Regions from separate parts of the Desulfitobacterium dehalogenans ATCC 51507 genome, predicted to be linked through region 2. Evidence: riboswitches for the same ligand, from Rfam matches in the RefSeq annotation. Region 2 holds a riboswitch; the other holds the start of a gene.

Region 1 (5,621 bases), 1.3 Mb from region 2:
TAGGGAGACCCCACACCTGGAGACAGAGTCCTCCTTTAGTTTCAGAGTGGCGAACCCGCCTGAATGTACCGTAAATGTAAAAGTAATGGACGGGAAGGATAGGACCCCTATTCAAGGAGCTGCCGTAATACTTCACCCTTACAAGGGGGAGACGGATGAACAAGGAAAAGCCTGCTTTGAGATAACAAAAGGGGAATATCAGCTTTATGTAGGCGGGCTAAATTCCTATGAAAGCCGGCAAAGCAAAATAATTGTCCAGCAAAGCACATATATGGAAGTAGAGCTGGAGAGTTCAAACTTTATGGGAGATTAGGAAGATAGAGGAAAGAAAGTTACATAACAAAGCAGGCCTTTGAAAAATAGTTTAAGGCCTGCTTTGTTTTAGGAATCATACCAGCTATTATAGAAAAAATAAATTTAAAAGAATTGTTATATACAAGGTGTTTTTTCTTGCGATTCTTATAGAATAAATCTATACTTGTAATTATATCAGTTTTCTATATAGAGGATAATAGGGGTGGAGAACTATGAGTATGAATTTTATCAAAAAATTACCGCCGGCGGAAGAAATTATTGCCCACTTGCCTTTGAGCAAGGAGGTTACTGAACTCCGGGATAAACGAGTGGAAGAGATGAGAAAGATCCTGACCAATGAAGATCAACGATTCATGTTGATTATTGGTCCTTGCTCCGCAGATCATGAGGATCCCGTTTGTGAGTATATTGAACGATTAGCCAAAGTGCAGGAAAAGGTCAAAGATGCCATCCTGATCGTGCCCAGGATCTATACCAATAAGCCACGCACCACAGGAGAAGGCTATAAAGGAATGGTTCATCAGCCGGATCCGGAAAAAGCACCGGATATGTGTGAAGGTATTAAAGCCATTCGCCGCTTGCATATTCGCGCCGTATCGGAATTTGGGATGCCGGCTGCTGATGAGATGCTCTATCCGGAGAACTATAGTTATCTCGCAGATGTCTTAGGGTATGTTGCCATCGGAGCCCGTTCCGTCGAAAACCAACAGCATCGCCTCACGGTCAGTGGCGTTGAACTTCCGGTGGGGATGAAAAACCCCACCAGCGGCGATATTACCGTCATGTTTAATTCATTAATTGCTGCCCAAAGCGACCATTCCTTCATCTATAATGGGTGGGAAGTTGAAACCACGGGGAATCCATATGCTCATGCCATTTTAAGGGGAGCAGTAAATGCTAACGGGGAAAATATCCCCAATTACCATTTTGAAAATCTCATTCAGACTGCCCAGGAGTATGAGCGACTCGAATTAGCCAATCCAGCCATTATCGTGGATGTGAATCATGCCAACTCCATGAAGCGCTATTACGAACAGCCGCGTATTTCCCGGGAGGTACTGCTCAGTCGCAAGTACGATTCCTTGCTGAAGAAAATGATCAAAGGCTTGATGATCGAGAGCTATCTGGAGGAAGGCCGGCAGGGCATCGGGGAAAATATCTATGGGAAATCCATTACAGATGCTTGCTTAGGTTGGGAAAGTACGGAGAAATTAATTTATTTTATAGCTGAGAATGTTTAACCACCGCAATGTTTAGCCAGACTATCCCGGAACAGGCGGAGATGATGTTCTTCATCCTTGATAATACGTGCTAAGAGCGCTTGGATGTAGGGATCCTGAATCTGCTGAATATGGTTCCGGTAATTGTGGATGGCTGCTTCCTCGGCCTGGATATCGGCGCGCAGCTGGGCACAAAAATCAAAATCGTGATAACTCACATAGAGAGGGGTCCAAGGCTGCTGGCAGCCATCCCAATAGCGGGCATTTCCTCCTAAGAGCAGAATCGTTTCTCCTAACATCTCCAGATGCTTCATCTCAATGATGCTTATCCCTTCTTGCAGAGCAGCAACCTCGCTCCAAGCGGGGTGAGTATCCATCTGCATATGATGATGGACATACTGCATTATGGCGGTAAGCTCGCTGACTTGGCCGGCATAATCGTCATACAGGAGCTGGGCATAGTATGGGTTTTCGCCTAACACTTTAATTTCAGGATAAGGTTCATCCACACGGTATTTCTCATAGGACTGGGGGCGGGACTTGTCAGGAAGTTTGATGACTTGACCTGGAAAAATGAGAGTAGGGTTTTGTATCTGGGGATTAGCTTGTTGCAGCTCTTCTAAAGATAGACCATGTTTTTGCGCTATGAGGTAGAAAGTGTCCCCGGGTTGAACGGTATAGTCCATTCGCATTCCCTCCATTAGTATTCCGTAGGTAACACATCCGAGTTTGATCCTAATTATTAATGCCTATGTCAGGAATTTAAGCATTATAACTGTTGGTCATAGAAGGTGCTCTTTTAATGTCTTATGACTTGTGCTATACTTTAACTAGAATTACAACTGCATAATCACTAGGGGGGCCGAATAAGGTCGGCTGAGATAAAGGACCGAAGAATCCTTTGACCCTTAACCTGATCTGGGTAATGCCAGCGTAGGGAAGGTGGACAATAACATGCGTTTATTAGAATACAGACCTACCTGGGTCTGTATTTTTTTTATTTTACATAAGAAAGGTGTGGTTTAATTGACACAATTGGAAGAAGCAAGAAAAGGAAATGTTACTACGGAAATGGCCAAGGCGGCTGAATTGGAGGGAATTACGGGGGAGGAACTGAGGCAAAAAATCGCCATAGGTGAAGCGGTTTTACCCTGCAACATCAACCACAAGGGTCTTCAGCCCATCGCTGTCGGTAAGGGCTTATCTACGAAAGTAAATGCCAACATCGGAACTTCCGACACCTATCCGGAGTTAGCCAATGAAATGAGAAAACTGGATGTTGCTCTGGCGGCTGGTGCACATTCCATCATGGATTTAAGTACAGGCGGAGATATCGATGAAGTCAGAAGAACCATTATCCGGCACTGTCCGGTCATGGTTGGAACGGTTCCTTTATACCAGGTCATGGTGGATACGCATCAGACCGGCCGGGGCTTAGTGGAAATGACGGATGAGGAAATATTCGCCGGGATAGAAAAACATTGCCAGGATGGAGCGGATTTTATTACGGTTCACTGTGGGGTAACCTTAGAGGTCATTCAGGAGCTCAAGGAGCAGGGACGGGTGATGGATATTGTTTCCCGGGGAGGTTCCTTTATCACCGCCTGGATGCTGCATCATAAGAAACAAAACCCTCTTTTTGAGCAGTACGATCGCCTGTTAAAGATTGCATTAAAGTATGACGTTACTTTGAGTTTGGGAGATGGCCTGCGGCCAGGTTGTTTAGCCGACGCCACAGACGGTCCCCAAATCAAAGAGCTGATCACTTTGGGGGGCTTGGTCAAACGGGCCCAGGAAGCAGGAGTACAGGTTATGGTGGAAGGCCCCGGACATGTTCCCTTAGATCAAATTAAAGCAAATATGCAGTTGGAAAAAACCCTCTGCCATAATGCCCCTTTCTATGTCTTAGGCCCTTTGGTTACCGATGTTGCTCCAGGATATGACCATATTACATCTGCCATTGGGGGAGCCATCGCGGCTTCCAGCGGTGCGGACTTCCTCTGTTATGTAACCCCTGCTGAGCATCTTGGCTTGCCCACGGAAGAGGATGTTAAGGAAGGGGTCATTGCCGCCCGTATCGCGGCTCATGCAGCAGACCTGGTTAAGGGGGTTAAAGGGGCTTGGGAATGGGATCTGGAAATGGCTAAAGCCCGCAAGGCTCTGGATTGGACAAAACAAATCGAGCTTTCCATCGATCCGGAAAAAGCGGGGCGAATGCGAAAGGAAAAAAATGAAGACAACCAGGAACGCTGCACTATGTGCGGCAAGTTCTGCGCCTATCAATTAATCAGCGACTATATGGGAACCCCTTTTAAAGGATGTTAAAACGATCTTTTGAAAATCAATCTTAATGAAAGAAGGAGAGAGTTATGAAAGAAAAGTTGATAGAAGCTCTTCAAGCCGTCAAACAAAAAACTCCCTTGGTCCATGCTATTACCAATGTTGTTACAGTCAATGACTGTGCCAATAGTTTGCTGGCCATTGGAGCATCCCCTGCCATGTGCGAAGCAGTGGATGAGGTGTTTGAATTCAGTCAGATTGCCAGTTCCCTGTATCTGAATTTCGGAACGTTTACCCAGGAACAGGAAATGGCAGTCTATCTGGCTACCCGGGGAGCGGATTTAAAAGGGATTCCGGTGATCCTTGATCCCGTAGCCTGCGGCGCCATTCCCCGTAAAAAAGTGACGATTGAAAGATTGCGCCATTTTGGCCGGTTTACGGTTATTAAAGGAAATTTGGGCGAGATAAAGGCTTTGGCCGGGCTGGAAGCCAGGGTCAGAGGGGTGGATTCTCTTGATGAAGGAAAGGATGGTCTGGAAGCTTGTCAAAGTCTGGCCAGAGCGTACGGGTGCGTAGTAGCCGCTACGGGCAAGGTGGATATCATTACTGACGGAAAAAATTCCTGTTTTATTAAAAATGGAACCGAGATGCTGACCCGGATTACTGGGGCAGGCTGTATGGCGGGGGCGTTGGTGGCTGGTTTCTGCGGGGCTTATAAAGATGCTTTCTGGGCAACGGCAGCGGCCTTGATGACCATGTCTCTGGCGGGAGAATTGGCCCAGGAAACATCCGGTGGGGTACTGCCGGGAACTTTCCGGGCTCACTTGATTGATCAAATCAGCCTGGTGGATGGGGAACTGATGGAGAAAAGAGGGCGGGCGCAATGGCTGTAGATTATAGCCTTTATTTGGTCACGGACCGAATTTTAGTAGGGTCGAAAGATTTTTTACTGTCCCTTAGAAAAGCTTTGGAGGGTGGAGTGACCTTGCTCCAACTGCGGGAAAAGGAGGCGAATTCTCGGGATTTTTATGAAATTGGGTTAAAAGTAAAAGAGATGGCAGCTGAGTTCCGGGTACCTCTGATCATCAATGATCGGGTGGATCTGGCCCTGGCCCTGGATGCCGATGGGGTGCATATAGGTCAAAAGGATCTCCCTATCGAAGTGGTCCGAAACATGATCGGCTCCGACAAAATCCTCGGCTATTCTGTTTCCAGCCTGGAAGAAGCACTCTGGGGGGAGAGGCTGGGAGCGGATTATCTGGGGGCCGGCCCGGTCTTTCCGACAGGGAGTAAAAAGGATGCTTCAGAGGCAATCGGTTTAGCAACCCTTAAAAAAATCAAAGACAGTGTCAATCTTCCGGTTGTCGGCATCGGCGGCATCGGACCGGCAAACCTCAAGGAAGTGAAAGAGACAGGGATTGACGGCATCTCCATAATTTCAGCAATTCTAAGTCAGGAGGATCCTTATGCTGCCGCAAAGGGTTTGGGGGATTTATGGAAGAGCAGGGAGATCAATGAATATTGAAAAGAGGAGGGATCGGGTTGAAAAATCTTTTAACCATTGCCGGCTCGGACTCTAGCGGCGGAGCGGGTATCCAAGCGGATTTGAAGACTTTTTCTGCCTTAGGGGTTTATGGGATGAGCGTCATAACCGCGGTGACCGCTCAAAATACTCTGGGGGTGGATGAGGTCGCCGAGATAGGACGGGATATGGTTAAAGCTCAAATCGACGCAGTTTTCAGGGATATCCCGGTGCATGCCGTAAAAATAGGAATGGTGTCCAATCCGGAGATCATCGAACAAATC
Region 2 (5,621 bases):
GACTCAAATAGGGGGGCAAATCTGATACGTACAAATCTATACTCCCGTTGCATAAGAATACTAAAACAAAGAAAGGGTACTGGAAAGCTAAAAGTCTTTCCAAATACCCTCCAATCTAATCCACGTAGTGCCTATTTATAATAATGCTCACCGTTGATGCGCCCAAAGTTAATCCTATTAGCTTAACAACTTAATGATCTGCCTTTTGTACCCCATAAAGGCATCGGATATTCGGAATTCTTCTCCCCGGGGTCGCGGGATATCGATGACAATCTCATGGGCGATTATCCCTGGAGGTCCGGTCATAATATATATTCTATCGGAAAGTAGGATGGCCTCATCGATATCATGAGTAATAAATAAAGAGGACATATTGATTCGGCCCATGAGGTCCAAGTACCAGCGATGCATGGCACTCTTGGTAATGGCATCCAAAGCAGAAAAAGGCTCATCAAAAAGAGCTACATCCTGTGAGAACATATAGGTTCTGAGCAGGGCGGCTCTTTGCCGCATCCCTCCGGAAAGCTGGGTAGGGTACTTCTTCTCGGTTCCTTCTAATCCGAACTCTTTGAAATGACTGGAAGCTTCTTCCCGAGCCAAGCTCTTTTTTATTCCTCGGATAAAGAGAGGCAGTGCCACATTGTCCAACACGGTTAAGTGAGGCTGCATCAAATCCTTTTGCTGCATATAGCTTACTTTACCGGCCTGCCCTGTAATATCCTGAGCGTTGAGAAGCACCTGCCCGGAATCAGGGGTAAGGACACCGGCAATCACATTAAAAAGCGTGCTTTTACCAATGCCGCTCACTCCCAGGAGGCTTACCAGTTCCTTTTCACCAAGTCTGATATTGATATTTTCGATTGTTAATTCTCCCGCAAAACCCTTTGAGATGTTTCGCGTCTCAAGCCTTATCTTATTCATCTTTACTTGGGCAGATAGGCATTGGTAAAGCCTTGTCCTGCCTCAATCCTTTTGGAGATCAATTGATTATCCGCCATCCAAGTATAGAAATTATCCCAACGGGCTTGATCGATGAAGCCCCACTGCTCAACTTCAGCTTTATATTCCTTGGCCAAATACTTTTGGCTGGCAGTTATAAGGTCCAGATCCAATTCCGGGGCATGCTTGACAAGAATTTCAGCGGCTTCTTCAGGGTGAGCTATAGTGTATTCATATCCTTTGGCTACAGCAGCCAAAAAGTTTTTAGCTGTATCTTCATTTTCTTCTAAATATTTAGGACTGGCGGCAATAACCGGGGTGTAATAATCTAAGACAGGGTCAATATCCTTAAACGCAAAATAATTGGTGTCCAGGCCTTTGACTTCTGTAGCTATACCATCCCATCCATAATATACCCAGACGGCATCCACATCCGTTTTCAGGGCAGAAATCACATCCGTTACTGTATTAGGGATCATCTTGATGGCGTCATAGTTACCACCGTCTTTTTCGATAACTTGCTTGATAATAGCCTTTTCCACAGGAGAATCCCAAGTAGCGTAGACCTTGTTCTCCATTTCCTTCGGGCTGGTGATGTTATCTTCTTTAAGAGAGATAATTCCCGAAGTATTGTGCTGCAAAATAGTCCCTACAGCTACCATATCCAGCGGACTGTCCGAGGTAAGAGCAGCCGCAAGCTCTTCTTGGAAGGTTACGCAAAATTCAGCTTTACCGGCAGCTACCAGGGGTAATGCTCCTCCTTCAGGCGGTTGTACAATATCCACCTCAAAACCCGCTTCTTGGAAATAGCCCAATTCTTTAGCCACATAGACACCGGTGTGATTAGTGTTCGGCGTCCAGTCCAGGACAAAGGTGATTTTCTTATTCTCCTGTACACCTTGCTGTCCATTTCCACCGTTACCAGTATTTTGAGCACTGCAGCCGGCTATACCTAAAACCATGAAAACACTCATAACTATTGCAAAGAATCGTTTCTTCATCTCAACATTCTCCTTAAATACTTTTTGACTCTTACCCTTCATTCTGCTGTTCACCGATCTGTGCCCAGGGCATTGCTTTTCGTTCCAAGAGCTCCACACATTTCATAAGCACTAAGCTTAATATGATGATCAAAAAAATTACTGCAAACATTTTATCAAAGGAATAGGATTTTCTGACCCGGGTCATATATACTCCAAGGCCACTGTTTCCTCCCAGCCATTCGGCGATAACTGCACCGACGATAGAATAGGACACCGAGATGCGTAGTCCCGAAAAAAAACCGGGCAGGGCATTGGGCAGCTTAATATACCGGTAGATTTGCCACTTTTTAGCTCCCATAGCTCGCATAAGATTCATAGCGTCTTGGTCCGATGATTTAAATCCTCCTAAAAGAGCAATGGTCATAGGAAAAAAACAGGTCAAAACAATAAGAGTAATCTTTGGTGCCATATCGTAGCCCAGCCACAACACCAACAAAGGGGCTATGGCCACCGTGGGGATGGTCTGAGTGATTACCAAGATGGGATGGAACGCCTTATAGAGTGCATCGAAACGATCCATTAAAAGCGCAATCCAAAAAGCTAAAAGAATACTGAGGGCTAATCCCACGAAAGCTTCTGTCAAAGTGACCTGAGTGTGCTTCATTAGCTCAGGAAAAGAACCCACTAAGGCATGGATTACATCCCCAGGAGACGGAAGCATGAATTTGGGCACTACCTCAAAAAAGGTCACCAGGTACCAAAGGATGAGCAAAAGCAGAAGTACTGCCATTGGATAAAGCTTATTGGTGATGTTTTGTAACCTTTTCATCAATGGTCCAAATCCCGCCTTCCGGCTTATAGCTAATTTTTACATAGGACATAACACTGGGTGCCCCCTCCTCAATGCAGATCATCTGGCAGCGTTTGACTATCTCCATAAGTTGGTCATACTCCCCCTCGATGGTAGTCTCAAAAGGGCCCACATAGACATTGAGACCGGAGGATTTTATGTATTCAATGACCTTATCCACCACACGAATCACTTCTTGTCCTTCCACAGCCGGTAATACTTGAATAGCTACACTTGCATTAATCATTTCTTTTTCTCCTTCTTCCATTAATGTATTAAATAAAAAAACCTTCTGCAGCCAGAAGGTTTTTCAAACAATTCAGGGCATGGAGCCAGAAGCTCATGCATCTTAAGTCCCTCCGCTAGCATTACCTAGATCAGGTCGATGGGTCGGAAACACTCGTTTCCCTCTCAGCCGTTTTCCAGCTCCCCAGCACTATTCCCTTTTCTGTATCATAGCACCCTAATCATTAAAGTGTCAAGAATACTAAGCCTTACACTAAAGTTTACCAACGTCGCGTACTACCTCCGCCTCCGCCGGAACCTCCACCGCCGCCGAAACCTCCTCCACCGAAGCCTCCGCCTCCGCCGCCACCACGGCCACCTCTCATGAGCATACCAATAATCATGCCGAAGATAAAGCCATTAAAATAACGGTGATCAATATAAAATAGGCAGGCGATGCCGAAAAAGGCTAGGATTTTGACCCCAAGGGGTAAGGAACCCATAGTATCTGTTTCGTTACTATAATCGGACGAGGCGTACAAGGCTTGGGGAGAATCAATATCTATCGCCACTTGATACTCCTCCGCGACTTCCTGAACAAAAGCCCGATACCCATTCAAGATGCCTTGATTATAATCGTTCTCCTGGAAATATGGGAACATGTATTCATCTTGGATTCGACCGGTCTTTGCATCAGGCAGAGCGCCTTCCAATCCATACCCAACCTCAATTCGTGAAACTCGTTCATTAGGGGACACTAGAATCAGTAAGCCATTGTTTAGCCTTTTATCACCGATCCCCCATTCTCTTAAGATGGTTAGGGCGTATTCCTCCGGCTCATACCCTTTCAGATCGTTGACCGTAACCACCACGATCTGGGCTTTGGTCTTTTGTTCTAAAGCTGCCGAGTTTTGAACAATAGTCCGCTCGGTGCTTGTATCGAGAACATTAGCTTCATCCAGCACAAAAAAATCACGGGTGGGCTGCGGGATCGAAGGGGTAGCCGCCTGCAAAGGAGAAACTATCGTAAAGAAGAACAGTACCAATCCGGCAAGCAGGAGTTTCCTCTTCATGGGCTTCATTCCCTTCACTTAACCTATACCTGTTATATAATCAAATGTAGCTTGAGCTTTGACTGTGTATCTGGATAGGTTGTTACTTGGAAAAATCCACAGTCGGGGCTTCATGGGCATCCGCGTCAGCCTTAAAATACTCTCGCTCGTCAAAACCAAGAATTCCCGCATAAAGATTGGTAGGCAAATGTTTTATCTTTGTATTATAAGATTGAACCACATTATTATAGTCCATCCGAGCTGTAGTGATGCGGTTTTCCGTCCCTGCCAGTTCGTCCTGTAATGCCCGGAAATTAGCATCAGCCTTTAACTGGGGATAGCTTTCAGAGATAGCCAATAATCGGCTCAAAGCACTGCTAAGCGCTGCATCCGCCTCAGCGGCCTCTCCCACACTGCCTGCTCCGATCAATCGGGATCTGGCATCGGCTATATCCGTAAACACTTCACTTTCATGTTCGGCATATCCCTTAACGGTATTAACCAAGTTGGGAATGAGATCCGCTCTGCGCTGAAGCTGGTTTTCTACCTGGCTCCAACTGCTGTCCACAGTCTCAGAAAGAGTAACTAAATTATTATAACCAGACCCAAGGATCATAGCCAGAATAAGGATTATTCCTACGGGAATCAGCCATTTTTTCATTATGTTTCCCCCATTCACAATTTCATTCTTACTAATACAAAAACTAGCCTATAATAGTCCTAGCCGAGAAATACAAGAGCACAATCACACCTAATATGATGCGGTACCAGCCAAAGACCTTAAAATCATTCTTTTTAATATATCCCATTAAAAATTTAATGGAAATTACAGATACTATGAAGGCGACTACCATTCCTATTAATAAGATCATCAACTCCGGACCTGTAAAGCTAAAGCCAAACTTCAAGAGCTTAAGTGCACTGGCCCCAAACATGACGGGAATAGCGAGGAAAAAAGTGAATTCAGCCGCTACGGTTCGGGAAACTCCCAGCAAAAGGCCTCCCACAATCGTCGCTCCAGAACGGGAAGTTCCAGGGAATATGGCGGCAATCAATTGAAAGATTCCGATCATGAAAGCTGTCGTGTAAGTAATTTGTGATAACTGATTAACACGAGGCCTCTTTCCCTTATTGTAATTTTCAATGACAATAAAGAGAACTCCAAATAAAATCAGCATAACAGCGACGGTTTGATAGTTATAAAAAAGAGCGTTAAATACATCATCCCACAATATACCGATGACTCCTGCCGGAATACAAGCCACGATGATTTTAAACCACATTTCTATGGTCTCTTGCTTAATGGAAACCCCTCTATCGAAAGTAAAGGGATTAAGCTTCTTCCAATACAACAGTACAACAGCCATAATCGCTCCCAACTGAATGACCACAAAAAACATTTCCATAAATGCCTTAGACATATTCAGCTTAATAAATTCATCCACCAATATCATATGCCCTGTGCTACTGATGGGCAGCCATTCTGTAATTCCCTCTACAATACCCAGTAAAATCGCTTTAAAAATCTCTACAATTGCCATAATTCCTCCTATTACATTCCATTGATTTAAA

What was found. Region 2 has a riboswitch for thiamine pyrophosphate ahead of DESDE_RS03640 (thiamine-binding protein). Riboswitches for the same ligand answer to the same signal wherever they lie in the genome.
Region 1: it holds a riboswitch for thiamine pyrophosphate, as region 2 does, so the genes downstream of both, thiC (phosphomethylpyrimidine synthase ThiC) here and DESDE_RS03640 (thiamine-binding protein) in region 2, are expected to answer to the same signal.

The regions. Positions count from the first base shown of each region.
Region 1 is NC_018017.1:2,040,477-2,046,097, forward strand. Features, by position in the region: gene DESDE_RS09775 (hypothetical protein) at 1-313, shown strand, start outside; gene DESDE_RS09780 (3-deoxy-7-phosphoheptulonate synthase) at 528-1,556, shown strand; gene DESDE_RS09785 (LysM peptidoglycan-binding domain-containing protein) at 1,553-2,221, opposite strand; TPP riboswitch at 2,381-2,493, shown strand; gene thiC (phosphomethylpyrimidine synthase ThiC) at 2,562-3,860, shown strand; gene thiM (hydroxyethylthiazole kinase) at 3,905-4,708, shown strand; gene thiE (thiamine phosphate synthase) at 4,699-5,340, shown strand; gene thiD (bifunctional hydroxymethylpyrimidine kinase/phosphomethylpyrimidine kinase) at 5,358-5,621, shown strand, end outside.
Region 2 is NC_018017.1:769,530-775,150, reverse strand. Features, by position in the region: gene DESDE_RS03655 (ABC transporter ATP-binding protein) at 178-921, opposite strand; gene DESDE_RS03650 (ABC transporter substrate-binding protein) at 924-1,940, opposite strand; gene DESDE_RS03645 (ABC transporter permease) at 1,972-2,754, opposite strand; gene DESDE_RS03640 (thiamine-binding protein) at 2,723-3,019, opposite strand; TPP riboswitch at 3,109-3,215, opposite strand; gene DESDE_RS03635 (TPM domain-containing protein) at 3,279-4,070, opposite strand; gene DESDE_RS03630 (LemA family protein) at 4,153-4,710, opposite strand; gene DESDE_RS03625 (undecaprenyl-diphosphate phosphatase) at 4,754-5,590, opposite strand.